DNA from 2 places in the Sporacetigenium sp. TC11 genome. Region 2 is predicted to be linked to the other one. Evidence: a T-box and tRNA genes for the amino acid it is inferred to sense, from the RefSeq annotation. Region 2 holds a T-box; the other holds one or more tRNA genes.
What was found. A T-box is a leader RNA that pairs with one kind of tRNA and senses whether it is charged. The one in region 2 lies ahead of thrS (threonine--tRNA ligase), so its partner is inferred to be a tRNA-Thr.
Positions count from the first base shown of each region.

Region 1 (16,524 bases), on a different contig from region 2:
TGATGGATTAGGCATAAAGAGAGCGACCGTTCATCCTAGAGTTACGGACAATATACAACAAATAATAGATTTTGTTAAAGATTTAGAACAAAAGGGATTTGGATATGAAGTGGATGGAGATGTTTACTTTGATACTCAGAAGTTTAGTGGATATGGTAAGTTGTCTAAACAAAATCAAGATGAATTAGAAGCAGGGTCTAGAATCGAAGTTAATGATAAAAAGAAACATCCAATGGATTTTGTATTATGGAAATCAAAGAAAGAAGGAGAACCTGGATGGGATAGCCCTTGGGGAGAAGGTAGACCTGGATGGCATATAGAGTGTTCTGTAATGTCATGCAGACATTTAGGTGAAACTATAGATATTCATGCTGGAGGACAAGATTTAACATTCCCACATCATGAAAATGAAATAGCTCAAAGTGAAGCTAGAAATGGTAAAACATTTGCTAGGTACTGGATACATAATGGATATATAAATATAAATAATGAAAAAATGAGTAAATCAAAGGGAAATTTCTTTACAGTAAGAGATATATCTGAAGAATATGATCTAGAAATTGTAAGGTTCTTTATGTTGTCTGCTCACTATAGAAATCCTGTTAATTTTAGTGACGAAATGCTAATGCAATCTAAGGCAGGCCTTGAAAGACTTTATAATACTAAAGAAAGTTTAGAATTTACATTAAAAAAATTAAAAGAATCTAGTATCGACAAAGAAATGAAGATTGAAGAAAAAGAAGCTATAAATCATTTAAAATTATATAAGCAAAGATTTATAGAATCTATGGATGATGATATAAACACAGCAGATGCTATAAGTATTATATTTGAATTAGCTAAATTTATAAATACTAATGTGGATGAAGATTCCTCAGTTGACTTTACTCAAAAGTGCTATGATATGTTTAGTGAGTTAACAAAGGTATTAAACATAGTAAATAAAAAAGAAGATAAAGTTTTAGATGAAGAGATAGAAAAGCTTATAGAGGAAAGAGAAAAAGCTAAAAAAGAAAAGAACTATTCTTTAGCAGATGAAATAAGAAAAAAATTATTAGATATGGGAATAGTATTAGAAGATACTAGACAAGGAACTAAATGGAAAAGGGTGTAGTAATGGATAATACGCAAATAAAAACTATATCGGCTTTGGTACTTGCTTATATGGGAGATGCTGTATATGAATCTTATGTAAGAGAACATCTGGTTTATAAAAATCCCAATATGAAAGTAAATGACTTACATAAGACAACTATAAAGTATGTAAGAGCTAAATCTCAAGCAAACATAGTAAATAAATTAGAACAAGACTTAACTGAAGAGGAACTCAATATATTTAAAAGAGGAAGAAATCAAAAATCTAATACAGTACCTAAAAATGCAGATATACTTGATTATAGACATGCTACTGGATTTGAAGCTGTATTAGGATATCTTCATTTAACTAATGATATCGATAGATTAAAACACATAATAAATAAAAGTATACAAATAGTAGAAAATGATATTGAAGGTATTTAATAAAAAGGTTGATATTTTTAATAAAAATATCAACCTTTTTATATGCTATGAAATACAAAAAAACAAGATTATGAGTTATAATAAAAGTTATGAATAAATCATTATTTAATAAACGATATGATAATTTAATAAAAAATGGAAAAAATTAAAGAGGAACTAAAAAATTATTAATATTTAGGTGGTGTGCTAATTGGCAAATATAGAAGGAAGAAATCCTGTAATAGAAGCACTAAAAAATGAAAGACCTATAGATAAATTATTAATAGCAAATTCAGCTAAAGAAGGCTCTATTAATAAAATAATAGGAATGGCTAAGGATAAGAATATAATAATACAATATGTAGATAAAAGAAAGTTAGATGAAATTAGTGAAAGTCATTCTCATCAAGGCGTTATAGCTATGGTTTCTGAATATAAATACTATGAATTAGAAGAATTAATTCAAATACCAAAACAAAAAGGTGAAGATCCGTTTTTTATAATACTAGATGAGATAACAGACCCTCATAACCTAGGTTCTATAATAAGAACTGCAGATGCAGTAGGGGCACATGGAGTTATAATTCCTAAGAGAAGGTCTGTTCATATAACTCCTGTAGTGACCAAGGCATCTGCTGGAGCAGTTGAATATGTACCTGTATGTAAAGTCACAAATATAGTAAGTACTATAAAAACATTAAAAGAAGAAGGTCTATGGATAGCAGCAGCTGATATGGATGGAAGTGATTTTTATAAACAAAACTTAAAAGGTTCTATAGGAATAGTTATAGGAAGCGAAGGTTTTGGCATATCTAGATTAGTAAAAGAAAATTGTGACTTTACAGTTAAAATGCCTATGCTTGGTAATGTCACATCATTAAATGCATCGGTTGCTGGAGGAATATTGTTATATGAAATATTCAAACAAAGACTGGAGTCTAAATAGTGGTTAGGACTACAAAAGAATACCTTATTGTAGACGGGTACAATATAATAAATGCTTGGGATGAACTGAAAAGCTTAGGAAAAGAAGACCTAGAAGGTGCAAGAGAGAAATTAATAGATGATATTATAGAATACTGTGCTTATACAGGAGCAAAATCTATAATTGTATTTGATGCATATCAAGTTAAAAATTCAAAGGAAAAAATAGAAGAGAGAAAAAATGCAACTATAGTTTTTACTAAAGAACATCAAACAGCAGATAGTTATATAGAAAAATTCATAGGTAAATTATCTAAGTATGACATGGTGAAGGTTGCTACTAACGACTACGCAGAACAACAAATTATATTAGGCAAAGGTGCTACTAGAATATCAGCTAGAGAACTCAAGTTAGATATTATATCTATCAAGAGCAAAATAAAATCTAAAACAAATTCGACAAATATACAAAGAAATGCCTTAGAAAGTTTTTTAGATGAGGAAACTTTGTCGAAACTTGAGAACATTCGTAGAAACCGTTGAAATTACTAAATTTGTTAAATATAATAGATTTATGAAGTTTACGTAGGGGGAGATAATGTGTTAGTAGCAAAGGAAAAAGAATATTATAGATTAGGTGAAGTAGTAGAAGATGACAGTGAAATAGTATTAAGAGCTAATCAAGGAGATATATTTGCACTAGAACATATAATAAAGAAATATAAAAATTTTGTAAAATCAAAAGCTAAATCTTATTTTTTAATAGGGGCAGATAAAGAGGATATAATTCAAGAAGGTATGATTGGACTATATAAAGCTATAAGAGATTTTGACTGTACTAAGACTGCTTCTTTTAAGTCTTTTGCAGAACTTTGCATAACAAGGCAAATAATAACAGCTATAAAAACTGCCACAAGACAAAAGCATATACCTTTAAATTCATATGTATCTTTAAATAAACCTATATATGATGAAGAGTCTGATAGAACTTTATTGGATATAATAGCTACAAATGTAGTTACAGATCCAGAGGAGATTATAATAAGCAAAGAAGAGCTAAAGAATATAGAAGGCAAAATGAATGAGCTGTTAAGTGGTTTAGAACAAGAAGTGCTAGAATTGTACCTAAACGGTAAGTCATACCAACAAATAGCCGATGGACTTCAACGCCATGTTAAGTCAATAGACAATGCTCTTCAAAGAGTCAAGAGAAAATTAGAAAAATACCTTGAAAATAGAAGTAATTAATAGTAAAATACTTACCATAAGCATGTAACCGTGCTTTATGAGTGCCCATGTGGCTCAGGAGGTAGAGCGTCGCCTTGGTAAGGCGGAGGTCGGCGGTTCAAGTCCGCTCGTGGGCTCCATTAATATGTAAAAACAACCAAATTAACTACATAATCAAAAGAGGAGGAATTTTAAAATGGCTAAAGCTAAATTTGAAAGAAATAAGCCGCACGTTAACATAGGAACAATAGGACACGTTGACCATGGTAAAACAACGTTAACAGCAGCAATAACTAAAACATTACATGCAAGATATGGATTAGGAGAAGCTGTAGATTTCGCAAACATAGATAAGGCACCAGAAGAAAGAGAAAGAGGAATCACAATATCAACAGCACACGTTGAATATGAAACTCCAAACAGACACTACGCACACGTTGACTGCCCAGGACATGCTGACTACGTTAAGAACATGATAACAGGAGCAGCACAAATGGACGGAGCAATATTAGTTTGTTCAGCAACAGATGGACCAATGCCACAAACAAGAGAACATATATTATTATCAAGACAAGTTGGGGTACCATATATAGTAGTATTCTTAAACAAGTGTGATGTAGTAGATGATGAAGAATTATTAGAATTAGTTGAGATGGAAGTAAGAGAATTATTAAGCGAATATGACTTCCCAGGAGATGATACTCCAATAATACAAGGATCAGCATTAAAAGCATTAGAAGATCCATCAAGTGCATGGGGAGATAAAATAGTAGAATTATTCGAGCAAATAGATTCATATGTACCAGAACCAAAGAGAGCAGTAGACAAGCCATTCTTAATGCCAGTAGAAGACGTATTCTCAATAACAGGAAGAGGAACAGTTGCAACTGGTAGAGTAGAAAGAGGAGTAGTAAAGGTACAAGACGAAGTAGAGCTAGTTGGATTATCAGAAGATCCAAGAAAGTTAGTAGTAACAGGAGTAGAAATGTTCAGAAAGTTACTAGACGAAGCTCAAGCTGGAGATAACATAGGAGCTCTATTAAGAGGTATCCAAAGAGCAGAAATAGAAAGAGGACAAGTATTATCAAAGCCAGGAACAATAAAGCCACACACAAAGTTCACTGCAGAGGTATACGTATTAAAGAAAGAAGAAGGCGGAAGACATACTCCATTCTTCGATGGATATAGACCACAATTCTATTTCAGAACAACAGACGTAACAGGATCTTGTAAGTTACCAGAAGGTATAGAAATGATAATGCCTGGAGATAACGTAACAATGACAGTTGAATTAATATCACCAATAGCTATAGAAGAAGGATTAAAATTCTCTATAAGAGAAGGTGGAAGAACAGTAGGGGCTGGAGTTGTTGCTACTATAATGGAATAGTACGATTCTATACTCTTAAATTAAGATATCAAAAGAGAAGGAATTATCCTTCTCTTTTTTTAAACATAATTAACAAAAACATTGACATGCCTACAATTTTATGATAACTTATACAAGGTGATGATTCAAAATTAAGAAATTATCTTAGACGATAAGAGACTTAACAATATATAATGAATTACGAAGTTGGAGGTGTAGCAGATGAGAGTTAAAATAACTTTAGCATGTACAGAATGTAAGCAGAGAAATTATAATACTACAAAAAACAAAAAGAACAACCCAGATAGAATAGAATTACAAAAATACTGCAGATTCTGCAAAAAGCATACTACTCATAAAGAAACAAAATAGTTAATTAAGGATGTGAGTATGGAATGGCTGCCCATGCAAATCAAAACACAAATGTAAAAAAAGAAAGATTTAGTTTTAAAACATATGTAAAAGAAACAAACTCAGAACTTAAAAGAGTTACATGGCCGACTAAGAGTGAACTTTTAAAGAGCACAGGGGTAGTTTTAACTGTATGTATTTTGTCAACTATCTTAGTGTGGGCTGTAGACAGTATATTATCAAGTATACTTAAGCTTATACTAAAATAGATAAAAAGGAGAAATAAGATATGTCAGAGTTACAACAACCAAGATGGTATGTCGCTCATACTTATTCAGGGCATGAGAATAAAGTTAAGGCTACTATTGAAAAGGCTGTACAAACAAGAAGTATGGAGGACTACATATTAGAAGTGGTTGTCCCTACTGAAGATGTTGTAGAAACCACTAAAAGTGGTAAAGAAAAGATAAGACAAAGAAAAGTGTTTCCTGGTTATGTTCTAATAAAAATGATAATAACAGATGAATCTTGGTACGTAGTAAGAAATACAAAAGGCGTTACAGGGTTTGTAGGTCCTGGATCTAAACCTGTACCTTTAAGTGAAGAAGAAGTTGTATCTATGGGCATCGATAAAGCTATTCAAAAGGTAGCAAGTAATAATATAGATGTTGAAATAGGAGAAACGGTTAGAGTCACAGAAGGGCCATTTGAAGGATTCATGGGAAATGTACAAGAAATAAACCTTGAAAAGAAGAAATTAAAGGTTGTAATATCAATGTTTGGTGGTAGAGAAACTCCTACTGAATTGGAGTTTAATCAAATAGAAAAAATATAATTCATATAGATTTTGAGGAGGTGCGCTCGATGGCTAAAAAAGTTATAGGTCAAATAAAATTACAAATAAACGCAGGAAAAGCTACACCAGCACCACCAGTTGGACCAGCATTAGGACAACACGGTGTTAATATAATGGGATTCTGTAAAGAATTTAATGCTAAAACTGCAGATCAAGCTGGTTTAATAATACCAGTTGTTATAACAGTATACCAAGATAGATCTTTCACTTTCATAACTAAAACTCCACCAGCTGCAGTTTTAATAAAGAAAGCGATAGGAATCGAATCAGGTTCAGGAGAACCAAACAAAAAGAAAGTTGCAACAATATCTTCAGCTAAGATAAGAGAAATAGCTGAATTAAAAATGCCTGACTTAAATGCAGCTTCAGTAGAAGCAGCTATGAGTATGATAGCTGGTACTGCAAGAAGTATGGGTGTTGTAGTAGAAGACTAATTTTAAAAATGACGATATGTTTTTGTACCCGTTTATATAAGTGGGAGGTACTAAACCGAAATTACCACAAGGAGGTATATTAAAATGGCTAAAAGAGGAAAAAAATACCAAGAAGCTATAAAGCAAGTAGATAGAACTAGATTTTATGATGCTTCAGAAGCGTTAGAACTAGTTACTAACATATCTGTTGCTAAATTTGATGAAACTGTAGAGGCACACGTTAAATTAGGTGTTGACTCAAGACATGCAGACCAACAAGTTAGAGGTGCTGTAGTACTACCTCACGGAACAGGAAAAACTAAAAGAGTTTTAGTTTTTGCTAAGGGTGAAAAAGCTAAGGAAGCTGAGCAAGGCGGAGCAGACTTCGTAGGAGCAGAAGAATTAGTTGCTAAAATACAAGGCGAAAACTGGTTTGAATTTGATGTAGTTGTTGCTACTCCAGATATGATGGGTGTAGTTGGTAGATTAGGTAGAGTATTAGGTCCTAAGGGATTAATGCCAAACCCTAAATCAGGAACAGTTACATTTGATGTAGCTAGAGCTATAGAAGAAATAAAAGCTGGTAAAGTTGAATATAGATTAGATAAAACTAACATAATACACGTTCCTATAGGAAAGGTTTCTTTTGGTAAAGAAAAGTTAGCTGATAACTTTGCAACATTAATGGATGCAATAATAAAAGCTAAACCATCTGCTGCTAAAGGTCAATACTTAAGAACTGTTACAGTAGCATCTACTATGGGACCTGGTGTAAAAATAAATCCTGCTAGAGTTGCTGAGTAATAAAAACTCTTGACATAGATTGTGGAATTTGATAATATATTAGATGTTAATCTTAAAAATAAATAATTTACCGTAGACAGTAGGTGCTATAAGCTTAATATCCTACCGAGGGTTCGATAACTTTGAATTTTGAAGATAAGAAGCTTTTGTGTGTCTACATCTAGTGGATATACAAAAGCTTTTATAAAGTCTCGGTAAATATCAATAGGTGAAGGAGGTGCACACCTGGATGTCACAAAAGGCAATGGAAATAAAAGGACATGTTGTTTCAGAAATAGCTGAAAAACTACAAAAATCTTCTTCTGCAGTAGTAGTAAACTACAAAGGCTTAACAGTTGAAGAGGTTACTGAATTAAGAACTAAGTTCAGAGAAGCAGGCGTTGAATATAAAGTATACAAAAACACTTTAGTGAGAAGAGCTGCTAAAGAAGTTGGTATAGAACAATTCAATGATGAATTATTAGTAGGGACAAATGCTATAGCATTTGGATATGAAGATCCAGTTGCTCCAGCAAGAATAGTAAGTGACTTCATGAAAACTCATCCAAAGATGGAGTTAAAGATGGGTGTTGTAGAAGGTGAATTCTACGGTCAAGATAAGATAGTAGAATTAGCTAATATACCATCAAGAGAAGCACTTATTGCAAAATTACTTGGCAGCTTAAAAGCTCCAGTATCAAACTTTGCATACTTATTAGATGCTATGATAAAGAAACAAGAAGAACAAGCTTAAATTGCTGGTTTCTTCTAAACTATTAAAATTAAATTAAAAGATAAATTTCGGAGGTGCTAAAAATGACTATAGAACAAATATTAGAAGCTATAGAGAATATGAAAGTTTTAGAATTAAATGAATTAGTTAAAGCTGCAGAAGAAAAATTCGGTGTTTCTGCTTCTGCTCCTGTAATGATGGCTGGTGCTGCTGTTGCTGCTGTTGAAGAAAAAACAGAGTTTGACGTAGTATTAGAAAGCGCTGGAGCTTCAAAAGTTGGAGTTATAAAGGCTGTTAGAGCAATAACTGGTTTAGGATTAAAAGAAGCTAAAGAATTAGTTGACAGTGCTCCTAAAACATTAAAAGAAGGAGTTTCTAAAGAAGAAGCTGATAAAATGAAAGCAGATTTAGAAGCTGCTGGAGCTAAAGTAGAAGTTAAGTAATTTCATAATAAAAAAGGTGCTAATAAGCACCTTTTTTTAATTATAAGGATATTATAATTTATCCAAAGGCATGGTTCTCAAGGTGGTTAGCGACATGAGGAACGTCAAATTTTTATTAAATTTAAAAAAATGGAATTTAAGATTACTGTTTTGTACATAATAAATAATGTGCGTATTATACATATATATTAAATTATATTATTGACATAAAGAAATTATACTTGAATCGGATATGAAAATATGGTAAAATTACTAGATGCATTGGAATAAAGAATAGTTTTATTTTTAATTATTGAGAGGTGAAAAGTGAATGCCACATCCTGTCACGATAGGTAAAAGAACTAGAATAAGCTTTTCTAAAATAAAAGAAATAGCTGATGTCCCAAATCTTATAGAACTTCAACTAGATTCTTATGAGTGGTTTTTAGATGAAGGGTTAAAAGAAGTGTTTGAAGATATTTCGCCTATAGAAGACTATACTGGAAATCTTATTCTAGAGTTCGTAGATTATTCTTTAGATGAAAAGCCCAAGTACGATATTGAAGAATGTAAAGAAAGAGATGCTACATATTGCGCACCTCTAAAGGTTAAGGTAAGACTTATAAACAAAGAAACGGGAGAAATAAAAGAACAAGAAGTGTTCATGGGAGACTTCCCTTTAATGACTGAAAAAGGTACATTCGTTATAAATGGTGCCGAAAGAGTTATAGTAAGTCAATTAGTAAGATCTCCTGGGGTATATTACTCTCAAGAAATAGATAAATCAGGAAAAAGATTAATATCATCTACAGTTATACCTAATAGAGGAGCATGGTTAGAATATGAAACAGATTCTAACGATATAATATCTGTAAGAGTTGATAGAACTAGAAAACAACCTATAACAGTATTACTAAGAGCGTTAGGTTTTGGAAGTGATGCAGAAATAATAGACTTACTAGGCGAAGACGAAAGACTAATGGCTAGCTTAGAAAAAGATAATACTAAAACTGCAGAAGAAGGTCTTATAGAAATATACAAGAAATTAAGACCAGGTGAACCTCCTACAGTAGAAAGTGCTTCATCATTAATAAATTCATTGTTCTTTGACGCTAAGAGATATGACTTAGCTAAAGTTGGTAGATATAAGTTCAACAAAAAGTTAGCTTTATGCTATAGAATAATGAATAAAAGAGCATCTATGGATATAGTAAACCCAGAAACAGGAGAACTGTTCGTAAAAGAGGGAGAAAAAATATCTTTAGAAATAGCTAAGGAAATACAAAACTCAGGTATAAATGTAGTTTCTGTAATATCTGATGATGAAAGACCTGTAAAGGTTATAGGTAACCATTTTGTAGATATAGCGGCACATATAAGCTTTAATATAGATGACTTAAATATAAAAGAAAAAGTTCATTATCCTACATTAAAAGAGATATTAAATGAATATAATGACGAGGAAGAAATAAAAGAAGCCATAAAAACAAGAATTAGAGAACTTATCCCTAAACATATAATACTAGATGACATAATAGGTTCTATAAGCTACCAATTTAATATATTCCATGGGATTGGCGGTATTGATGATATAGATCACTTAGGAAATAGAAGAATAAGATCTATAGGAGAACTGCTACAAAATCAAGTGAGAATAGGTCTATCTAGAATGGAGAGAGTTATAAAGGAAAGAATGACAGTTCAAGATATGGAATCAATAACTCCACAAGCTTTAGTTAACATAAGACCTGTCTCAGCAGCTATAAAAGAATTCTTTGGTAGTTCGCAATTATCTCAGTTTATGGACCAAACAAATCCATTATCGGAATTAACTCATAAAAGAAGATTATCTGCATTAGGTCCTGGCGGTCTTTCAAGAGAAAGAGCGGGATTCGAAGTGCGTGACGTTCATCATTCTCACTACGGTAGAATGTGTCCTATAGAAACTCCAGAAGGACCAAACATAGGACTTATAAACTCCTTAAGTACTTATTCTAAAATAAATGAATTCGGATTTATAGAATCTCCTTATAGAAAAGTAGATAAGGAAAAAGGTATGGTAACAAATGAGATAAACTATTTAACTGCTGATGAAGAAGATATATATATAAGAGCTCAAGCAAATGAGCCATTAGATGAAGATGGTAATTTTGTAAACAAGAGAGTTATATGTAGAACTAAGAATGGTGCAGTTGAAGCTATTCCAGTTAATTTAGTTGATTATATGGATATATCTCCTAAGCAAGTTGTATCTGTAGCTACTGCTATGATACCTTTCTTAGAAAATGATGATGCAAACCGTGCACTAATGGGAGCAAACATGCAACGTCAAGCAGTTCCTCTAGTTAGAAGAGAATCTCCTATAATAGGTACTGGTATAGAATACAGAGCCGCTAAAGATTCTGGTGCAGTTGTTGTAGCTAGAAATTCAGGAGTTATTGATAGAGTAAGTGCAAACGAAATTGTTATAAAAAGAGAAGATGGAAATAAAGATAGATATAAACTTCTTAAATTCAAGCGTTCAAATCAAGGTACTTGTATAAATCAAACTCCTATAGTTGCTAAAGGAGATAAAATACAAAAAGGTGATGTTATAGCCGATGGGCCATCTACTGATCTTGGCGAAATAGCTTTAGGAAGAAACACATTTGTAGCATTTATGACTTGGGAAGGTTATAACTACGAAGATGCTATGTTAATAAATGAAAGATTAGTTAAAGAAGATAGATTATCTACAATACACATAGAAGAATATGAAAGTGAAGCAAGAGATACTAAATTAGGACCTGAAGAAATAACTAGAGACATACCTAATGTCGGTGAAAGTGCTATAAAAAACCTAGATGAAAGAGGAATAATAAGAATAGGTGCTGAAGTTGATTCAGGAGATATATTAGTAGGAAAGGTTACTCCAAAGGGAGAAACTGAACTTACAGCTGAAGAAAGATTACTTCGTGCAATATTCGGTGAAAAAGCTAGAGAAGTTAGAGATACATCTCTAAAGGTTCCTCATGGCGAATCAGGTATAATAGTAGATGTTAAGGTATTTACTAGAGAAAATGGAGATGATTTATCTCCTGGAGTAAATGAATTAGTTAGATGTTATATAGCAAAGAAAAGAAAAATTACAGTAGGAGATAAAATGGCAGGGCGTCATGGTAATAAAGGGGTTATATCTAGAATATTACCTGAAGAAGATATGCCATTTATGCCTGATGGTACTCCGCTTGACATAGTATTAAATCCACAAGGTATACCATCTCGTATGAACATAGGACAGGTTCTTGAAGTTCATTTAGGTCTTGCTGCTAAGGCATTAGGATGGCATGTTGCAACATCGGTATTTGATGGAGCGAAAGAACATGACATAAGAAAAGCTTTAACAGAAGCTGGATATCCAGAAGACGGTAAAATGAATTTATATGATGGTAGAACTGGAGAGACTTTTGATAATAGAATCACTGTTGGATATATGTATATGCTAAAACTACATCACTTGGTTGATGATAAGTTACATGCAAGAAGTACAGGGCCATACTCATTAGTAACTCAACAACCATTGGGTGGTAAAGCTCAGTTTGGTGGACAGAGATTTGGTGAGATGGAGGTGTGGGCACTAGAAGCATATGGAGCAGCACACATACTTCAAGAGATATTAACAGTTAAGTCTGATGACGTTGTAGGACGTGTTAGAACTTATGAAGCAATAGTCAAAGGTGAAAATATACCTGAACCGGGAATACCTGAATCGTTCAAGGTATTAATAAAAGAACTTCAAAGTTTATGCTTAGATGTTAAAATCCTAACTGAAGAAGATAAAGAAATAGAAGTTAAAGAATCTTTAGATTATGAAGATATTCCTCATGAATTTGAAATGACAGGATTTGAAGATTATAAAGATTTAGAAGCTGAATCTATAATTGAAGAAATAGATGAGGAAGATATAGAAGAAATAGACGATGAAGAAATAGATGATATAGATCTTGATGATGAAACTAATTATGAAGATATAAATTACGATGACGATGATTTTGATGTATAGTTCTTTGTGTTTTGCAAAATCTCAAATAGAAGGGAGAGGACTCCTTGTTTGAATTAAACAATTTTGAATCAATAAAGATATCGTTAGCGTCTCCTGAGAAAATAAGACAATGGTCAAGGGGAGAGGTAAAGAAACCTGAAACTATAAACTACCGTACTTTAAAGCCTGAAAAGGATGGGTTATTCTGTGAAAGAATATTTGGTCCAACTAAAGACTGGGAATGTCACTGTGGTAAATATAGAAGAGTAAGGTATAAAGGTGTAGTATGTGATAGATGTGGTGTTGAAGTAACTAAGTCTAAAGTAAGACGTGAAAGAATGGGACATATAGAGCTTGCAGCTCCTATGTCTCATATATGGTACTTCAAAGGGATACCAAGTAGAATGGGATTACTACTTGATATGTCACCTAGATCATTAGAAAAAGTACTGTACTTTGCATCTTATATAGTTGTAGATGCAGGGGAAACAGGATTAAACGAAAAACAATTATTAACAGAAAAAGAATATAGAACAGCTGTTGAAAAATACGGCAATGATTTTAAAGTTGGAATGGGTGCGGAAGCTATAAAAGAGATTCTACAAAAAATAGATTTAGAATCTTCAAGCAAAGAATTAAGAGCCGACCTTAAAGATAGTACTGGTCAAAAAAGAATAAGAACTATAAGAAGACTAGAAGTTGTAGAGGCTTTTAGAAAATCTGGAAACAAGCCAGAGTGGATGATAGTAGATGTTATTCCAGTAATACCACCGGATTTAAGACCGATGGTTCAATTAGATGGAGGTAGATTTGCAACATCTGATTTAAATGACCTGTATAGAAGAGTTATAAATAGAAATAATAGATTAAAGAGACTGTTAGAACTTGGAGCGCCAGATATAATAGTTAGAAATGAAAAAAGAATGCTTCAAGAAGCGGTTGATGCTTTAATAGATAATGGAAGAAGAGGTAGACCTGTAACTGGACCTGGTAACAGACCACTTAAATCATTATCAGATATGCTTAAAGGTAAACAAGGACGTTTCCGTCAAAACTTACTTGGTAAGCGTGTTGACTATTCAGGACGTTCTGTTATCGTTGTTGGACCGGAACTTAAATTTTATCAATGTGGTCTTCCAAAGACAATGGCACTAGAATTATTCAAGCCATTTGTTATGGATAAACTAGTTAAGCAAGGTCATGCGCACAATATAAAGAGTGCTAAGTCTATAGTAGAAAAACTTAAACCTGAAGTTTGGGATGTTTTAGAAGAAGTTATAAAAGGACATCCGGTAATGCTAAACCGTGCACCTACTCTGCATAGACTAGGTATACAAGCATTTGAACCGATATTAGTAGAAGGAAAAGCAATCAAACTGCATCCTCTTGTATGTACAGCTTATAATGCTGACTTCGATGGTGACCAAATGGCGGTTCACGTGCCTTTATCAGTAGAAGCTCAGGCAGAGGCAAGATTCTTAATGCTTTCTCCAAATAACATACTAGCTCCTAAAGATGGTTCTCCTATAACTACACCTACTCAAGATATGGTTTTAGGAAGCTATTACTTAACTATAGAAGCTCAAGAAGGTGCTAAAGGTACTGGAATGGTATTTAAGGATTATAATGAACTTTTAATGGCATACCAAACAGGAGCCGTTCACATACATGCTCAAGTAAAGGTAAGAAAAGTAGACTTAGAAGGAAATACTTATTTAGCGGAAAGTACAGTAGGTAGATTTATATTTAACGAGAACATACCTCAAGATTTAGAGTTTGTAGATAGAAATGTAGACATACATTCTCTAGAAATTGATTTCTTAGTTGATAAAAAAGCTTTAGGAAAAATAATAGATAAATGTTTTAGAAAGCATGGAAATACTGATACATCTATACTTTTAGACCACATAAAATCTTTAGGATTTAAATACTCTACTAAAGGCGGTATAACTGTTGCTGTATCAGACATGGTAGTGCCGGAAGCAAAGAAAGCATTCATAACTGAAGCTGAAGAAAAAGTTGAAAAGTATGAAAGAGCTTATAGAAGAGGTTTAATATCTGATGAAGAGAGATATGAAAGAGTTATAGAAACTTGGACAGCAACAACTGAAAAAGTTACTGATGCTCTTATGGATGGACTAGATAGATTAAACAATATATTTATAATGGCCCATTCAGGAGCCAGAGGTAGTAAAAACCAAATAAGACAGTTAGCGGGTATGCGTGGTCTTATGTCGAATGCATCAGGACATACAGTTGAAATACCTGTTAAATCTAACTTCCGTGAAGGTTTATCAGTTTTAGAATACTTTACATCTTCACACGGTGCCAGAAAAGGTCTTGCCGATACTGCACTTCGTACAGCTGACTCTGGTTACTTAACAAGAAGACTTGTTGATGTCAGTCAAGATGTTATAGTAAGAGAAGTAGACTGTGGAACAGATATAGATACAGGAATATCAGCTTTTAAAGATGGAAATGAAATTATAGAAGAACTTTATGATAGAATAGTTGGAAGATATACATTAGATGCTATAATTAATCCAGAAAATGGGAAAGTTATAGTTCCAAAAGACTCTATGATACAAGAAAATCAAGCAGAAGAGATAGTAAAATTAGGAATAGATATGGTTAAAATAAGAACTGTTCTTAATTGCAAGACAAACCACGGAGTATGTTCTAAGTGTTATGGTAGAAACTTGGCTACAGGAAAAGAAGTTAATATAGGTGAGGCTGTCGGTATAATCGCTGCTCAATCTATAGGTGAGCCAGGTACTCAGCTTACAATGCGTACTTTCCATACTGGTGGGGTTGCCGGTGGAGATATAACTCAAGGTCTTCCAAGGGTTGAAGAGTTATTTGAAGCTAGAAAACCAAAAGGTCTTGCTACTATAACTGAAGTTTCAGGTAGAGTAGAGATAGATGAAGCGGGTAAACGAAAAGAAATAACTGTTATACCACAAAACGAGGAAGCTAAAACTTATGCAATACCATATGGATCTAGAATAATAGTGAAACATGGTCAATATGTTGAGGCTGGTGACTCATTAACACAAGGTTCTATTAATCCTCATGATATAGTAAGAATTAAGGGTATAGGTGGAGTTCAAGACTATATCGTTAAAGAAGTACAAAGGGTTTATAGAATGCAAGGGGTTGATATCAACGATAAACACTTAGAGGTAATAGTTAGACAGATGCTATCTAAGGTTAAAGTTGAGGACCCAGGTGATACGGAACTTCTTCCAGGCGGATATTCAGATGTACTTGAATTTAATAAAGCTAATGAAGATGTCGTATCTCAAGGGTTAAGACCTGCAGCAGCAAAGAGAGTATTACTAGGTATAACTAAAGCATCTCTTGCCACAGAATCTTTCTTATCAGCTGCTTCATTCCAAGAAACTACAAGAGTATTAACTGAGGCTGCTATAAAAGGTAAAGAAGATAGATTAATAGGGTTAAAAGAGAATGTTATAATAGGTAAGCTAATACCTGCTGGTACAGGAATGAAAAGATACAGAAATATTGCTGTAGAGAAAATAGAAGAATAAACCAGTCAACATTTATAAACAAAACTTGACACTATATATAGGTAGTGTTAAAATGTTAAAGTGTCAAAATTTAAAAGTGAACTTTGAATACAAGGAGGTCTAAAGGCCTCCTGGTATTTACTATAAGTAAGCTTTAAATTTAAATAGATTTTAATGTTTTTAAAAAGTAAAAGGCACGAAACCAGCTTTAAGGTACAATTTAAAAGTAGCTTTAATAGCTAAGGATGAAAAAAGCATAGAAACAATCTATGTTAATTCAATGAGTCAACTAATAAACTCTATAAGATGAAAATAGTTGATGTATTGAAGTAGTTGGCAGCTATCAAAAAGACAAAATTTTGGAAGGAGGTGCGATTAATGCCAACAATTAACCA
Region 1 is NZ_JBYVNY010000015.1:26,263-42,786, reverse strand. It holds gene cysS (cysteine--tRNA ligase) at 1-1,114, shown strand, start outside; gene ACUSRV_RS16045 (Mini-ribonuclease 3) at 1,117-1,521, shown strand; gene rlmB (23S rRNA (guanosine(2251)-2'-O)-methyltransferase RlmB) at 1,712-2,446, shown strand; gene ACUSRV_RS16035 (NYN domain-containing protein) at 2,446-2,967, shown strand; gene sigH (RNA polymerase sporulation sigma factor SigH) at 3,025-3,672, shown strand; tRNA gene ACUSRV_RS16025 (tRNA-Thr) at 3,716-3,791, shown strand; gene tuf (elongation factor Tu) at 3,848-5,041, shown strand; gene rpmG (50S ribosomal protein L33) at 5,243-5,392, shown strand; gene secE (preprotein translocase subunit SecE) at 5,416-5,640, shown strand; gene nusG (transcription termination/antitermination protein NusG) at 5,661-6,206, shown strand; gene rplK (50S ribosomal protein L11) at 6,236-6,661, shown strand; gene rplA (50S ribosomal protein L1) at 6,746-7,444, shown strand; ribosomal protein L10 leader region at 7,497-7,638, shown strand; gene rplJ (50S ribosomal protein L10) at 7,674-8,177, shown strand; gene rplL (50S ribosomal protein L7/L12) at 8,240-8,599, shown strand; gene rpoB (DNA-directed RNA polymerase subunit beta) at 8,910-12,620, shown strand; gene rpoC (DNA-directed RNA polymerase subunit beta') at 12,665-16,150, shown strand; gene rpsL (30S ribosomal protein S12) at 16,508-16,524, shown strand, end outside.
Region 1: it encodes a tRNA-Thr, which carries the amino acid that the T-box ahead of thrS (threonine--tRNA ligase) is inferred to sense. The anticodon was not compared.

Region 2 (16,524 bases):
TAAAAGAAGAACTATTTGAACTAGTGGACTTTATAAAAAACCCTGAGAAATATAAGAAAATGGGAGCTAAGATTCCCAAGGGTGTTTTATTTTATGGTCCTCCTGGAACAGGTAAAACATTACTAGCATCCGCTGTAGCTGGAGAAACTAATTCTGCTTTTTTCAATGTTACAGGTTCAGAATTCGTTGAAAAATACGTAGGAGTTGGTGCAAAAAGAGTTAGAACTTTATTTGAAAAGGCTAGGAAAGAATCTCCTAGTATAATATTTATCGATGAAATTGATGCCGTTGGTGCAAAAAGACATCTTGAAAGCAACAACGAAAAAGATCAAACTCTTAATCAATTACTTGTAGAAATGGATGGCTTTAATAAAGATACAAATGTAATAATAGTAGGTGCAACTAACCGTCTTGACTTATTAGATGAAGCATTATTAAGACCCGGAAGATTTGATAGACATGTACACATAGGGAATCCTAACTATTTTACAAGACATGAAATACTAAAAGTTCATACTCAAGATAAACCTATAGACCCAACTGTTAATTTAGACATGTTAGCTAAAAAAACACATGGATTTAATGGTGCGCATCTCGCAAATATAGCTAATGAAGCAGCAATCCTTGCGGTTAGAGATAATAGCACTATTATAACTCAACTTCACTTTGATAAGGCTATAGAAAGAGTTATAGCTGGTCTTGAATCAAAAAATGCTAAATTAATAGAGAAAGAAAAGAAAATAGTATCTTATCACGAGTCAGGGCATGCTTTAGTTAGTAATGCACTAGGACTAAATCCTATACAAAAGGTATCTATAATACCAAGAGGTCAGGCATTAGGATACGTTTTACAACTTCCTGATGAAGACAGATTTATATATACAAAAGAAGAATTATTGGGTAGAATGAAAATATTATTAGCTGGAAAAGCAGCAGAAGAGTTAATATTTAATCATCAATCTACAGGGGCAAAAGACGATTTAAAGAAGGTTACTGACATTGCAACTCAAATGGTGTGTGAATATGGTATGAGCAGCTTCGGATATGTGACATTAGATGGAAACCAAAAAACACTATTATCAGAAAAAATACAAAAAGAGGCAAATAATATAATAGACGGATGTTATAAGGAAACTCTAGATTTGTTAAGTAAAAGTATGCAAGATCTTCATATTGTATCGCAACATTTATTCGAGAAGGAAACTATGACTCATGAAGAGTTAAAATCTTTAATAACTAAAGTAAGTATATAAGAAAAGAGGTGTTAGATTTCTAACACCTCTTTTTTATATTAAGCTTGAATTATATTAGATCTTTCTTCAATTTCTTTTAATATATCATTTAAGAAACTTTCTATGTTTACAGAACCTAACTCACCTTTATCTCTTGAACGAACTGAAATTTCATTATTTTCTGCTTCTTTTTCCCCTACTACTAACATATAAGGTATCTTTTCCATTTGAGCTTCTCTTATTTTGTAACCTATTTTTTCTGCTCTATCATCTATTTCTACCTTTATACCCTTTTCAAATAATTTAGCTCTTACTTCTTTTGCATAATCATTGTATTTATCTGATATAGGTAATATTTTTACTTGTACCGGTGCTATCCATGTTGGGAATTTACCAGCATAATGCTCTATTAATATACCTATAAATCTTTCTATACTTCCAAATGCAACTCTGTGTATCATTACTGGTACATGTTTTTCTCCATCTTTTCCTACATAGCTTATATCAAATCTTTGCGGAAGTTGCATATCTAATTGTATAGTACCACATTGCCATGTTCTTCCTAAGCAGTCTCTTAAATGGAAGTCTATCTTAGGTCCATAGAAAGCCCCATCACCTTCATTTAATTTATATTCAACGCCTAAATCTTCTAAAGCTTCTCTTAAACCATTTTCAGCTGCTTCCCACTCTTCATCTGTACCCATAGATTTTTCTGGTCTAGTAGATAATTCTAAGTGATATTCGAATCCAAAAGTTTTATAAACTCTATCTATTAAATCTACAACACCTTTTATCTCATCTTTTATTTGCTCTGGTAACATAAATATATGTGCATCATCTTGAGTAAATGCTCTAACTCTCATAAGTCCGTGTAATGCTCCAGATAATTCATGTCTATGAACCCTACCTACTTCTCCAACTCTCATTGGAAAATCTCTATATGAGTGTGGTTTAGATTTATAATATATAAGTCCTCCTGGACAGTTCATTGGCTTTATAGCAAAGTCTTGCTCATCTATTTGTACAGTATACATATTTTCTTTGTAGTTATACCAGTGTCCTGAAGTTTCCCATAATGCTCTGTTTAATATTATTGGAGTTTCTATTTCAACATATCCATCTTTTTTGTGTATTTCTCTCCAGAATTTTAATAGTTCATTCTTAAGTTCCATACCTCTTGGTAAGAATAATGGGAATCCTGGTCCCTCATCAGGTATTGTAAATAATTCTAATTCTTTTCCTAATTTTCTATGGTCTCTTTTCTTAGCTTCTTCTAATAAATGTAGATATTCATCTAAGTCCTTAGACTTTTCAAAAGATACTCCATATATTCTTTGTAGCATCTTATTTTTTTCATCTCCACGCCAGTATGCACCAGCTATATTTAGAAGTTTTACAGCTTTTACTTTTTTAGTAGATGGTAGATGTGGTCCTCTACATAAATCAGTAAAATCTCCTTGTTTATAAAAAGATAGTGTTTCTCCTTCTGGAAGATCATTTATTAACTCAACTTTGTAATCTTCTCCCTGTTCTTTCATTAACTTTAAAGCTTCTTCTTTTGAAATTTCAAATCTCTCTAAAGTTAAATCTTCTTTAGCTATTTTTTTCATTTCTGCTTCTAGTTTTTCTAAATCTTGTGGAGTAAGTCTGTGCTCTAGATCTATATCATAGTAAAATCCATTTTCTATAGCAGGCCCTATAGCAAGTTTAGCCTCAGGATATACCCTTTTTATTGCTTGAGCTAAAATATGTGCACTTGTATGTCTAAATATTTCTTTACCCTCTACATCGTCAAATTTGTATAAACTTAAGTCAGCATCCTCATTTAATTTATAATCAAGTCCTACTACTTTTTCATTTACAGATGCCCCTACTATACTTCTAGCTAATCCTTCACTTATAGATTTAGCTACATCCATTATTGATGTTCCTTTTTCATATTCCTTTACTGAACCATCTTTTAAAGTAACTTTTATCATTTAATTCTACCTCCTTTTGAATAATTACAAAAACAAAAAACTCGCCCCATGAAATCATGGGACGAGTATATCGCGGTTCCACCCAAGTTGGCATAAGCCCTCTTGTAAGACTATAAGGTCGTCACCCGAATACTTTCACTGTGCACAGTTACTAAATTCAGCTCCAAGGTAGTTTTCAAATATCCATATTTAGATGAGCTTTCAGCCGGTGACTCATCGTCTCTGTAAACTGGGTTTATTTTACTTTTCCTCTTCATAGCAAATTATTCGAAATATTTTAATAACATACTACCATATATAGTATTATTAATCAAGTACAATTTTTATATACATAATTTATATGTACATAGCTATTAATCCTTGAATTATTCCTATTAAAAATCCTAAAACAAGACCTAATACTTCAATATGCTTTAATTCTTGTTTAGCTATACTTAATATCATATCCTCAAGCTTTTCTAAATCGAGCTCATTTATTTTATCTTCTATCATTTTTTGTATATTTACTCTATCCGTAGCTCTGTGCACTAATTCTTCACTTAAATCTGTAACTGTAGCACTTACTTCTTGTTCTACTATGTCATCTAAATAACCCTGTATTAATTCTTTAAATGTACTCGGGATAAATACAGGCATTTTATCGCTTATGACATTGTTTATTTTAAGTTTTATATACTTAACTATTCTATCTCTATCTTCTTCTTTTAGTACCTCATCTACTATTTCATCTAAAGATATTAATTCATTTTGTACTATCTCACCTATATTTTGTGCTATTTCCCCTCTTCTCTTAGGTATAAGTCCTAATATTTCTATATTCAGTATAGGTATTCTTATTGGATTTATAGGTCTGAATATTAGTTTTATAGCCAATACATTGGTTATCCAACCTATTATCCCTCCTATTACAGCCAAGAAAAGTATAGTTGCTATATTTCCCATATTATCATCTCCTTATTTGAGATTAATTCTTTTAGATGATAATATATATTTTATATATTAAACTAATTTTTTTCAATATAAAAATAAAAAACAAAGAGCATTATGCTCTTTGTTGAATTATGACCTTATCCCCAAATATGGATTTTACAGTTTCTACAATCTCCTTGGATACATTATTTTCCAAGTTATCATATATTACTATTTGTTTAGGACACAACGTCAGCAATGTGCTTATTAAAAAATCTTCATAGTTTAAATTTTCTTTTAAAACCATATTTATTATATCTTCATTATTTTTATTCTCTAAAATATTATCGTCTCTATCACATAATATAAATGATCCATCTTTCAATATATGTACTTTTAGTATATCTATTTTTTCTTCTTGCATCTCTACAAAATACTTGAGTACATTTATAAACTCATCTTGATCTTTCTTTATTAAATATTCTTCTAGTCCTCTATCACTAAGCTTAGATATGTAATTTAAAAAATCCTTCATCCTAAATTTAACAAATCCATCTATGTTTATATGGTTGTTTTTAGATATGTAATCATATACCCTATTAAATATACTTTCTTTTATAAAAGTCTCCTTTTTATTAAAAAGATCTAGCGAATGTCTATAAATACCTTCTATTTCTTCATCATAAATTTCACTATATATTTTTTGTATGTTTTCTTTTAATAGCTCTTTTTTTACTATATGTATAAGTGTGTTTGTTATTTCTGATGCTATTCTTATTTTTGTTGTCTCTTTCTTATTCTCATCAATATATACATTTACTTCCACAAAACCATTATCATACTTAACATCTTTATTAAATGTACCCGACTCAATAAAATTTTGAAGAGCACCTTTGTGTTCACTTAATATCCTAAGATGTATGTCTCTATATGGCAAAATTCACCACTCCCTTCTGGTCATAAGAGGAATTATAGATCCCAAGTCCAATAGAGTATTATTACTTAAACATTTAATCTTTTTATTTCTTGTGCTTAAAAACTCCTTTATTTCCATATAGTTAGGATGTTTTGTTATATCTCCAGAAAAGCATATAGCATCCTTAGATATTAAACCACTACAACCTCCTATAAATCCATAGTTCATATCAAATAGATCTATACTACCTTCTTCTATTAGTAAGCAGTTAATATCGTGTTTTATAACTTCTGAATATATACCTTCATCTGATGTTATTATAGAATTTTCATCTACTATACATATAGAGCATTTAGAGTATCCTTGCCTTACATTTATTCTTATCATTTTATTATTATTTATGTAATCTAATATATTTTTTTCTGTATACTGGAAATTGTGGATTGCATACTTCCCTAAAATTGCTACATTATACTGAATATTATAAGGATATTTACTTCTAATATATTCTGTACCTTTTATTATATGAAAGTTATATTCTTTTAAAGCTTCTACATAATAATTATATACATTAGGGGCTACTACTATATTTCCTTTTCCTAAATAACAAACACAAATATCTGGATGATACTTTATAGCTTCATAAGTTTCTCTACATTCACAAGTTTTTATTATATCTATATTTCTGTTTTGTAATTGGTATTCCATATCTTTAGGAATTCTTTTATCTACTAACATTAGACTTACATTATTTTGAGGAATAAATGGAGTATCGCTATAATGCATAATCTCACTTCCTTATCTTAATTTTGGAAAATATCCCATGTTTTTATACATATAAAATTAATATATTATATGTATAAAAAAAGATGATAGATAAAATCTACCATCTTTTTTTATATTGTTATCTCTCACCTTTTTTATATGGTATCCCTAAAGCTGATGGAGAATTAGAATTTTTAACAAATATTATAAGTATTATAAGTGTTATTATATATGGAGTCATAGATAATAGGTTTTCATTTATATGGAATGGTAATTGTGGATTTCCAAGATAAACTGCAAGTCCTGTTGAGAATCCAAATAATAAACATGCCCACATCGCGCCTTGTGGTTTCCATTTACCAAATATAACAGCTGCCATAGCTATATATCCTTGACCAGATATTAATGTAGGCCTAAATGATGAAACTATAGCTAGACTCATAGCAGCACCGCCAAATCCTGCTAATACACCTGATAATATAACAGCAAAATATCTTACTTTAGTAACATTTATACCTAATGTATCTGCTGCTCTTGGATGTTCTCCAACAGCTCTTATTCTTAAACCTAACTTTGTTTTATATAAAATAAACCAAACTAAAATTACGAATGCAAAGGCTAAATAAACAGTAGCGTAAGTGTTAAAAATTGTATCTAGTGGGCTACCTTGTGGAAATACACCATTTAGTGGTCTTGGTATTTTTTGATCTATATCTATAGCTGGTGTCATAGTTGAACCATCAAATAACATCTTAGATGTAAATAAAGCAACACCGGGAGCTAATAAGTTTATAGCGACACCTGATATAGTATGATCTGCATCTAAACTAATTGTAGCTATAGCATGAATTAAAGCAAATAATCCACCTGCTAATCCACCTATTAAAAATGCCAACCACGGATTTCCAAATAAATAACCTGCAGCAGCGCCTGCAAAGGCACCTATAACCATCATACCTTCAAGCCCTATATTAACAATTCCTGAGTTTTCAGAGAATATTCCTCCTAAAGCTGTAAATATAAGGGGTGTAGAATACATAAGGGTTGTACTAAGTATAATTGCTAAATCTTGCATTATTTATTACCCCCTTGCGTTTTTTTCTTTTTAAATTTATTATAAGCAATTCTTAATGCACTACTTATAGCAATAAAGTAAACTATAGAACCTGTAACTATGTTTATTACTTCTGAAGGAGCTCCTATAGTTTGCATTTTAGTTCCTCCATATCTAAGGGCTCCAAATAATAATCCTGAGAATATTGTCCCCACTGGATTACTATTTGCTATAAGAGCAACGGCTATTCCGTCAAATCCAGTGCCTTCAGGAGCAGCTAATACTGTTATATTATGAGAGACACCCATAACCTGTATTGCTCCTGCAGCTCCGGCAAGCAAACCTGCTATTGCCATAGATTTAAATATAGATTTTTTTACATCTATACCTGCATATTCTGCACCAAACTTGTTATAACCAACACCTCTTAATTCAAATCCTAATGTAGTTTTAAATAATATATATGCTATTATTATTACTAGTATTATTGCTATTACAATACCCCAGTTTACCTTTGTAGCTGGACCTACTAATCCTTTTAACCAATTTATATCTATTTGTGCAGTTTCCAATATATCTTTAGATGCTTCACTATCACCTTTTCTAAACCACGGCTTCATTACTATATAGTTACTATAATAAAAAGCTATCCAGTTAAGCATTATTGTTGCTATAACCTCATTAACTCCAAATCTAGCTTTTAACCATCCAGCAAAACCGCCCCATATAGCACCTGCTAAACATCCAACTATAAGAGCTAAAGGTATATGGATTATTAAAGGAAGCGATACAGAATATCCTACTACTCCCGCTGCTAATGCGCCTATTATATACTGACCTTCTGCTCCTATATTAAATAATCCGGTTCTAAATGCAAATGCTATAGATAAACCCGTTAATATAAGAGGAGTAGACCTTATTATAGTCCAAGCCATATACTTAGGTCTGCCAAATATACCATCAAGCATAGCAATATAAGCTTCTATAGGGTTAAATCCTGCTATAGCAAGTACTATTGCTCCTACAATTAATCCTAGTATTATAGATATTAAAGAATAAACTATAGTATCATTTCTCAAAAATAACTTTTTATTTTTACCTAGAGTCCCACTATTATTACTCATGGCCTTCACCTCCTGCCATCATAAATCCTAATGTATTTTCATCAGCATCTTTAGCATCTACTATACCTACTATTTGACCTTCATATATAACTGCTATTTTATCTGATACATTCATTACTTCATCGAGTTCAAACGAAACCAATAATACTGCATTTCCAGCATCTCTTTGCTGAATTAGTGATTTATGAACAAACTCTATAGCTCCAACATCAAGACCTCTTGTCGGTTGAGTAGCTATAAGAAGTTGAGGTTTATTAGTAGCTTTTCTCGACGTCTCTATATTGTCAACTTCCCTAGCAATTATTATTTTTTGTTGATTACCCCCAGATAAAGATCTAGCCTTTAAACTAGAGTCAGTTGGTCTTACATCAAATCTTTCTATAAGATGGTTAGCATGTTCTCTTATAGCATCATTTTTTAATGTTCCATTTTTAGAAAATCTGTCTTTTTTGTAATTTTGAAGTACCATATTTTCTTCTACGGTAAAATCTAATATTAATCCTCTTTTTTGTCTATCTTCAGGTATATTCTTTACTCCATTTTCGAATATTTCTATAGGAGTCTTATTAATTAATTCTTGGCCATTAATCTTTATACTTCCATTATCAGCTTTTCTAAGCCCAGTTAAAACTTCTACTAGTTCTGACTGACCATTTCCATCAACTCCAGCTATACCTAAGATTTCTCCTGCTTTTACTTCTAAAGAGAAATTTCTTAAAGCCGGAACTTGTCTATTGTCCATAGCATTTAAGTTTTCTATTTTTAATACTATATCTTCTGGTTTTGATTCTTCTTTAGCAACCTTAAAAGTAACTTCTCTACCAACCATCATTGCGGCTAAATCATCTTCTGTTGTATCACTTACGTTTACTGTATCTATGTATTTACCTCTTCTTATTATAGTACAGTGATCCGCTGCAGCTTTTATTTCTTTTAACTTATGAGTTATAATTATTACTGATTTTCCTTCTTTTGTTAAGTTTCTTATTATTTGCATTAATTCGTTTATTTCTTGTGGAGTTAATACAGCTGTGGGCTCATCTAGTATAAGTATTTCAGCCCCCCTATAAAGTGCTTTAAGTATTTCAACTCTCTGTTGCATTCCAACGGATATATCTTCAACCTTAGCCATTGGATCAACATGAAGACCATATCTCTTAGATATATCCCTAACGTCTCCTATTGCCTTATCCATATTTAAGGCTCCCAGTCCCTTAGTTGGCTCCATACCTAATACTATATTTTGTGCAACTGTAAATGTATGAATTAACATGAAATGTTGATGAACCATTCCTATACCATTTTGTATAGCTACATTTGGGTTATCTATTTCAACCTTTTTACCTTTTATGTATACTTCTCCTGATGTTTGTTGGTATAAGCCATATAATATATTCATAAGAGTAGATTTACCTGCCCCATTTTCTCCTAAAAGGGCATGTACTTCTCCTTTGTGCACAGTCAAATCTATACTATCATTAGCTGTGAAATTACCGAATTTTTTAGTTATATTTTTCATTTCAACAACCTTTTGACTGTAATCTATATTTCTATTAATCGAAGTCATCACCTTACCTCCTTCTATATAATGAGTATTTTATATTATACTAAAATTTAATAACTATAACAAACTATTTAATTTAAAATTCTAGAAATTAACATTTTCAAAAAAACATTTTCCTATTTTAAATTCAATTTTGTAGATATTTATTATAATATATTTTTTTGCATTTTTAAATATCTTGTCGAAATTTCTGCATTTATTTTATTAAGTTACATTTCTAAATTATTATTTCCAATAAATATAAAAAATAAAGCCTATGTAATCACGGAATCTATTAGATTAATTTTATATATAGTTTAAAAAGAAAAATGTATAAATAATTAATGGCCTCCTTGTAAAGATTTTTGTAAGGAGGCCATTAATTATTTAATATCTTATTTATTTAGCGTTATCATATTCTGCTTTTGTTCCAGGTACTTTAACTTCTCCATTTCTAACTTTATCTGCTTCTTTATTTACATAATCTAATATATCTTTTGGTACATTTTTATCTGAAGTTGGAGCTAGTCCAACACCCTCTTCTTTCAATCCATATATAGTAGCCTTACCACCATTGAAGTTTCCTTCTTTTAAATCCTTAACAACATTATATACTGCTACGTCAACTCTCTTCATAGCTGAAGTTATAACATTATTTGGAGCTAAATCATTTTGATCTCTATCTACGCCTATTGCATATTTATTAGTTTCTTTTGCTGCTTCTATAGCTCCTGTTCCTACATTACCAGCTGCTGTAAATATGACATCGGCTCCATTTCCATACATTTGGTTAGCTATAGATTTGCCTTTTGCTGCATCTGTAAATGAGTTTGCAAATTGAACTAGTGATTTTGAATTTGGATTTGCAGTTTTTACACCATATTCATATCCATATCTAAATTTTTGTATAAGAGGGACATCCATTCCTCCTATAAATCCTACATTGTTTGTTTTTGTCATTTTACCAGCTATTAATCCAACTAAATATGATGCTTCTTGTTCATTAAATACTACGCAATTTACGTTTTCAGGTGTTTCTTGTCCTTCAGCTTCATAATTGTAGTCAATTATAGCAAATTCATTATCAGGATAATTTTCAGCAGCTTCTTTTACAGCTTCTGCCATTTTAAATCCAACACCTATTATTAAATCGTATTCTTCGTCTACTAAAGTCTCTAAGTTTGGAGCATAATCCGCATCTTGATTTGATTCTAGATATCTAACCTCTACAGCTAATTCCTTTTCTGCCCTTTGTAGTCCCTCCCAAGAAGATTGGTTAAATGATTGATCATTTACTCCACCAACGTCCGTAACCATACCTACTCTTAATATTTCTCCTGCTTTTTCATCTGCATTTCCCTTATTGTCTTTTCCACCATTTTGACATCCAGCCATTAGAGATGCAGATAAAACAAAAGCTGTCCCCAATGATAATATTTTTTTGAGTCTCATTAAGATACCTCCTCAAATATGTAATTTTTATATACGAATATATGGTTTGCATTATATGTTTTTTTATTCATATTTGTATTATCTTGGTTCTAAAGCAAACAAAAAAATCCTGGCATTATATGCTAGGATTTTTTATTATTATTTCATATTTTTATATTCTTCTTCATTAGTAGGAACCTTTATTTCCCCACTCTTTATCTTTGCTTCTTCACCTTTAACAAAGTCTAATACATCTGGAGCTACATTTTTATTTGTAGTTGGAGCTATACCAACACCATTTTCTTTTAATCCATAAATACTAGATTTACCGCCACTAAAATTATCATCTTTTAAATCTTTAACTGTGTCATATACTGCAGTATCAACTCTCTTCATTGCTGAAGTTATAACACTATCTGGGGCTAAATCATTTTGATCTCTATCAACACCTATTGCATATTTTTTTTGTTCTTTAGCTGCCTCTATAGCTCCTGTTCCTACGTTACCTGCTGCTGAGAATATTATATCAGAATCTTGAGAATACATTTGATTAGCTATAGATTTACCTTTTGCTGCATCTGTAAATGAATTTGCATATTGTATTGATACTTGTGTTTCAGGATTAGCAGCTTCTACTCCTGCCATATAACCATATTGGAATCTTTCTATAACTGGAGATTTCATTCCACCTATAAATCCAACATTATTAGTTTGACTCATTTTTCCAGCTATCAATCCAACTAAGTACGATGCTTCTTGCTCATTAAACAATATACAATTTATATTTGCTGGTATTTTTTTACCCTCTGCAGAATAATCATGATCTATTATAGCAAATTTTTGATCTGGATAATTTTCAGCAGCTTCAAGTATAGCATCTGCCATTTTGTATCCAACACCTATTATTAAATCATTTTCTCCATCTACTAAAGTTTCTATATTTGGAGCATAATCTGCATCTTGACTTGATTCTAAGTATTTAACGTCTACACCTAATTCTTTTTTGGCTTGTTGTAATCCTTCCCATGCTGATTGGTTAAATGATTGGTCATTTACTCCACCTACATCTGTAACCATAGCAACTTTTAAAGTTTCTTCTGTACCAGCAGTATTTTCTTCTGTTTTAGTACTACATCCAACTAATAAAGAACCTGCTACAATTGCAGATAAACCTACTGACAATAATTTTTTGAATTTCATATGTACCTCCCCATTTCTTATTTTCCAAAATATTCTATTAATATTTTACAGTAATATACTATTTTTAGCTATATATTTTCGAATTTTTTCTATTCAAAAACAACTCTTTCATCTTTAACACTTACATAAAATTAGGATGCCTTATAAATCAAGGCATCCTTTAAAAACCTAGCATCCAGTTTTTTCTTGAGATGCATATCCAGCTTTTCTTAATATATCAATTGCTATTTCAGATTTAGATTCATTTACTAAAACTATAGGTCCTGTGCATCCCATTCCACTTTCTGCGTATACTCCATTTTTCCATAAAACTCTAACAGCATCTTCTAAGTCCATTATATCTATACCAGATATTGAATATATAACTACTTCCTTTTCTGGGGGGCTAACATCCTCATTATCTTGAGCTTGTTTACTTTCCTTTTTAGTTATAGAGTTTATAATATCATTTAATTTTGCTTTTTTGGCATTGTCAAATTCAAACTTAGAAACACTAGTTATATCACCTTTAACTATGTCATAAGCATATTTAATTGCATTTGCCACAACTGGAGTACCCGATGCCCTCGATAATATAAGTATATTTCTATTATAATTTTCTCCTATACCAGGACCATATCCATATCCCATGGCTTCATAATCTCCACCTGTATTAAAAGAAGAAAACACTTTCATAAATATATTACCACTTAATGTATCTGTAACCATAACGTCAGCAGCGCCTGCTAATAAGTCATTTCCTCTCATTACACATCCGCCATCTGCTCTTATAGACTCCGCAAAACTTATATCATATCCATTTTCTTTTAGTTGTTTTAGTGCTCTTTCAACTTGTCTTGCACCATCTACATTTAATATACCTACCTTAGGATTTTGTATTCCTATAGATTTAGCAGCTATTATTCCATATATAGAGTTTTTTAACATAGCTTCTATTCTGTTAGTTCCTGAAGTTCCTGTGGTAGTTGCAAGTATCATTTCAGTTCCTCTAGACGGTGTTACAACTCTACCTACCGTAGACACTCCTATAGGAAAATTGTAATGCATCGTTACACAAGCATCTAGATATCCTGAATCCAATAGCTCTTCCATCTTCTTATGCATTTCTTCTTCGTTTTGAACCTCAACTACTTCTAATTCAGTTTCTACCTTTGGTCCTATTAAAACTATGTCAAATTGAGAAGATTTAGCTAAATGTGCTCCATTTACTAAATTTGAAACTCCATGTTCACTCCCCAAAGTAGTTAATCCGATTCTTACCTTTTTTCCAAATTCACCACTTTCAATGGCATTAGCTATTTCCAAGAAGGTATCTGCAATTGCTCTATTTGCAGCATTATTTTTAGTCATACAACTCACCCCTTACTCTTCTAACATATCTAATGCTAATTTCTTCATTGCTTGTGCTATCATTTTCTTTATTTCATCTTTAGATGCTCCACCTTCATTTTCAGCTAATCCATTATTTCTTTCAACTACAAAAGATACCCCATCAAATAAGTTAGTCATACGTCCTAAGAATAAACTTCCTTTTCCTACTATCATAGCTCTATTATCTTTTCCACTAGTTAAATCTTCTATAGCAAATCCTGCATATGGAACTCCTGATGGGATATGACCTTGTGTAGGGGCCCATCCTGGAAGACCATGTTTCTCAACAAAATTAGATAATTCAGACCTTTGTAAATCTCCTCTTTTAACTGCTAAAGCCCCTATCATCTTATAGTTAGCTTCAGGTACATCTCCAGCTCCTGCAGGTTTAGTTATGTCTGGATTTTGCATTTCTACAGAATATTTATCTACATCAGTTATTTTAAGTCCAGCTCTATCTATTCCATTTGTTATTAAAGCTGTCATTACAGCTTGTGGAGAAGACCCTGTACCAACAGTATGTCTTCCTACTAGATCTGTTCTTATTACAGGATTTACTCCATCATTTTTAGATACTAATACAGCAAATCCCCCTAATACATCTTCAAGAACTGGCATACCTTTCTTAATGTGGTCCCTTGCATTCATCCCTAATTTAGCTGTAGCTCCACCAGCAACTACCATTACATTTTCATATATTCCTGATTGCACAAGTGCTGCAGCTTGTATTAATGCATGAGTAGGCGCTGCACAGAAACCTCTTGTATCTGAGCCTGTTGCATTATTTAGTCCTACCATTTCAGCTATAGATTTTGCAAAATTTCCTCCACCTCTTTGATTGATATCTCCGCAGGCTTCTTCTGAACACTCTATTACATATTCTATACTTAATGGATCTACACCAGCTTTTTTTACTAGATGCATAGCAGATAAAACTCCAGATGCTTTTACTACTAAATTTTCAAACATAGTATGTGCATTTAAGTTAATGTCTATATCATGGGCTCTTTTTACACAACCTACCAGTTGCTTATTGTGGTATAGTCCCTCTGCTATATGTTCATCAACTAACTTTGCTATTTCGTCTATACTATCTCCCTTTAATTTTGTATAGTACGGAGCAAATACATCATAATTTGATTCCATTTTAGGTTTTACTTCATTTATAAAGTTCTCAGATAACTTAACTAAATCAAATGCATCTGACATTTGCATAAGTGCTATAAATTCATCTTGAGGCATTATTTCTCCAAATTTTCCGTCTCTTGATCCTTCTATCTTCTTATCAAACCAAGGCATTTGATGTTTTCTTAATTCCTCTGGCTTTATATTTCCTATGTATACCTGATTTGGTAAATAATTAACTACTTCTTCATAGCTTCTTATGTGATTTTCAACTTCTTTTAATAGTTCTGAATTAGGATTAGTCATTTTCTCCATACTACAAGTACTTCCATTATGTACTATCATGTCTGGAGTATGTACTAATATGTAGCTAGCTCCCTTTAAAACTGGATAAGTCATACTCTGCACCCCCAATAAGTTTTTAAAAGTGTTATATATTATAATAGATGGGCAAAAGCCCATCTATTTTATTGATTTTCAAATACTGTTTGACCATCCACTTCAGTAGTTAAAGCTTTTAATGCATTTTCTACTAATTTTCTTCTCAATGATTTTTCTTCCTTAGCATCTACTGATGGGTTTCCTAATGGATGAGGTATAGCTATTGTTGGAACTATTCTATTAGCCCCAACTGTTAATGATATTGGAACTACAGTACACATGTGAACCACAGGTATACCAACTCTTTCTATCTCTTTTACCATCGTTGCACCGCAACGCGTACAAGTGCCTCATGTAGAAGTTAATATAACTGCATCTACACCAGCTTCTTTTAATTCTTTACCTATTTCAGCCGCATACTTTTTAGCACTTGCAACAGCTGTACCGTTACCAACAGTTGCATAGTAGAATTCATGTAATTTTGCTATCTTACCTTCCTTCTCCATATCTCTTAATACATCAACAGGTAATACCCTGTCAGCATCTAGGTTTGCATAAACTGGGTCATATCCACCATGAGCTGTTTCATGAGTTTCTTCTGTTAAATCCTCAAAACCAGCTAAGCTATACTTTCCATATTTTGAAGCTGATGAAGACTCTATTCTATCTGGATTTCCTTTTGGAACTATTCCTCCAGAAGTAACTAAAGCTATTTTAGCTTTTGATAGATCTATAACAGCTGGGTTTGGTTCAACTCTATCAAAATCTGGCATTGGATATTCAGTAACAAAATTTTCACCCTTTATTTTCTTTACTAGCATATCAACAGCTCTTTGAGAACCTCTCTTGTCTGAGAAGAAGTTCTTTCTTATTCCTCTAGCCATGTACCCTTCTTCTTCAGGTGATCCTATTTCTTCATTTTTAGTTAATTTCAATGCAAATTTAGCTACTGCTGGAAGAGCTTTTCTCATCCCAGCTGCAGAGTCCGATGTTTGCACTATATATATGTCTTTCTTAAACATATCTGCCCCTGGATTTTCTATATACATTCCAGTTAATACAGGTATATTTAATTCATCTTTAACAGCTTTAGTTATAGTACCAGCTGCAACTCCGTATCTACCTGCATTAAAGGCTGGTCCTGCTATAAATAATTCAGGATTAAACTGTTTTATCATCGCTAATACTTCTTCAGTAGCGCTTTCTAAGTTTTCATTAAAATATGTGTCACCACATACTATTGCAGCTACTACTTCAGCATTATCCCCTAATAATTGATTTAATTGTTTACTTATTGGAGGTAGCTCATTAGCTACATGTGGCTTAGTATCAGCCTTTTCTTCTCCACCTATCCCAGCAAAAAACTGATTTATATAGTGAACTACTCTTAACTTCTCCATAAAATTCCCCCCTTTCGACTTTCCATTAGTCGTTGAACTTACAGAATTGGCCTCTTATATTTCTCATTTCATCTAATATAGCATCAACATCTAA
Region 2 is NZ_JBYVNY010000004.1:153,845-170,368, forward strand. It holds gene ACUSRV_RS08540 (ATP-dependent metallopeptidase FtsH/Yme1/Tma family protein) at 1-1,253, shown strand, start outside; gene thrS (threonine--tRNA ligase) at 1,292-3,211, opposite strand; T-box leader at 3,266-3,477, opposite strand; gene ACUSRV_RS08550 (DUF445 domain-containing protein) at 3,548-4,153, opposite strand; gene ytxC (sporulation protein YtxC) at 4,254-5,057, opposite strand; gene ACUSRV_RS08560 (DUF6873 family GME fold protein) at 5,061-5,822, opposite strand; gene ACUSRV_RS08565 (ABC transporter permease) at 5,941-6,876, opposite strand; gene ACUSRV_RS08570 (ABC transporter permease) at 6,876-7,979, opposite strand; gene ACUSRV_RS08575 (ABC transporter ATP-binding protein) at 7,972-9,546, opposite strand; gene ACUSRV_RS08580 (BMP family lipoprotein) at 9,922-10,974, opposite strand; gene ACUSRV_RS08585 (BMP family lipoprotein) at 11,113-12,153, opposite strand; gene grdD (glycine/sarcosine/betaine reductase complex component C subunit alpha) at 12,322-13,503, opposite strand; gene grdC (glycine/sarcosine/betaine reductase complex component C subunit beta) at 13,516-15,048, opposite strand; gene grdB (glycine reductase complex selenoprotein B) at 15,117-16,430, opposite strand; gene grdA (glycine/sarcosine/betaine reductase complex selenoprotein A) at 16,456-16,524, opposite strand, start outside.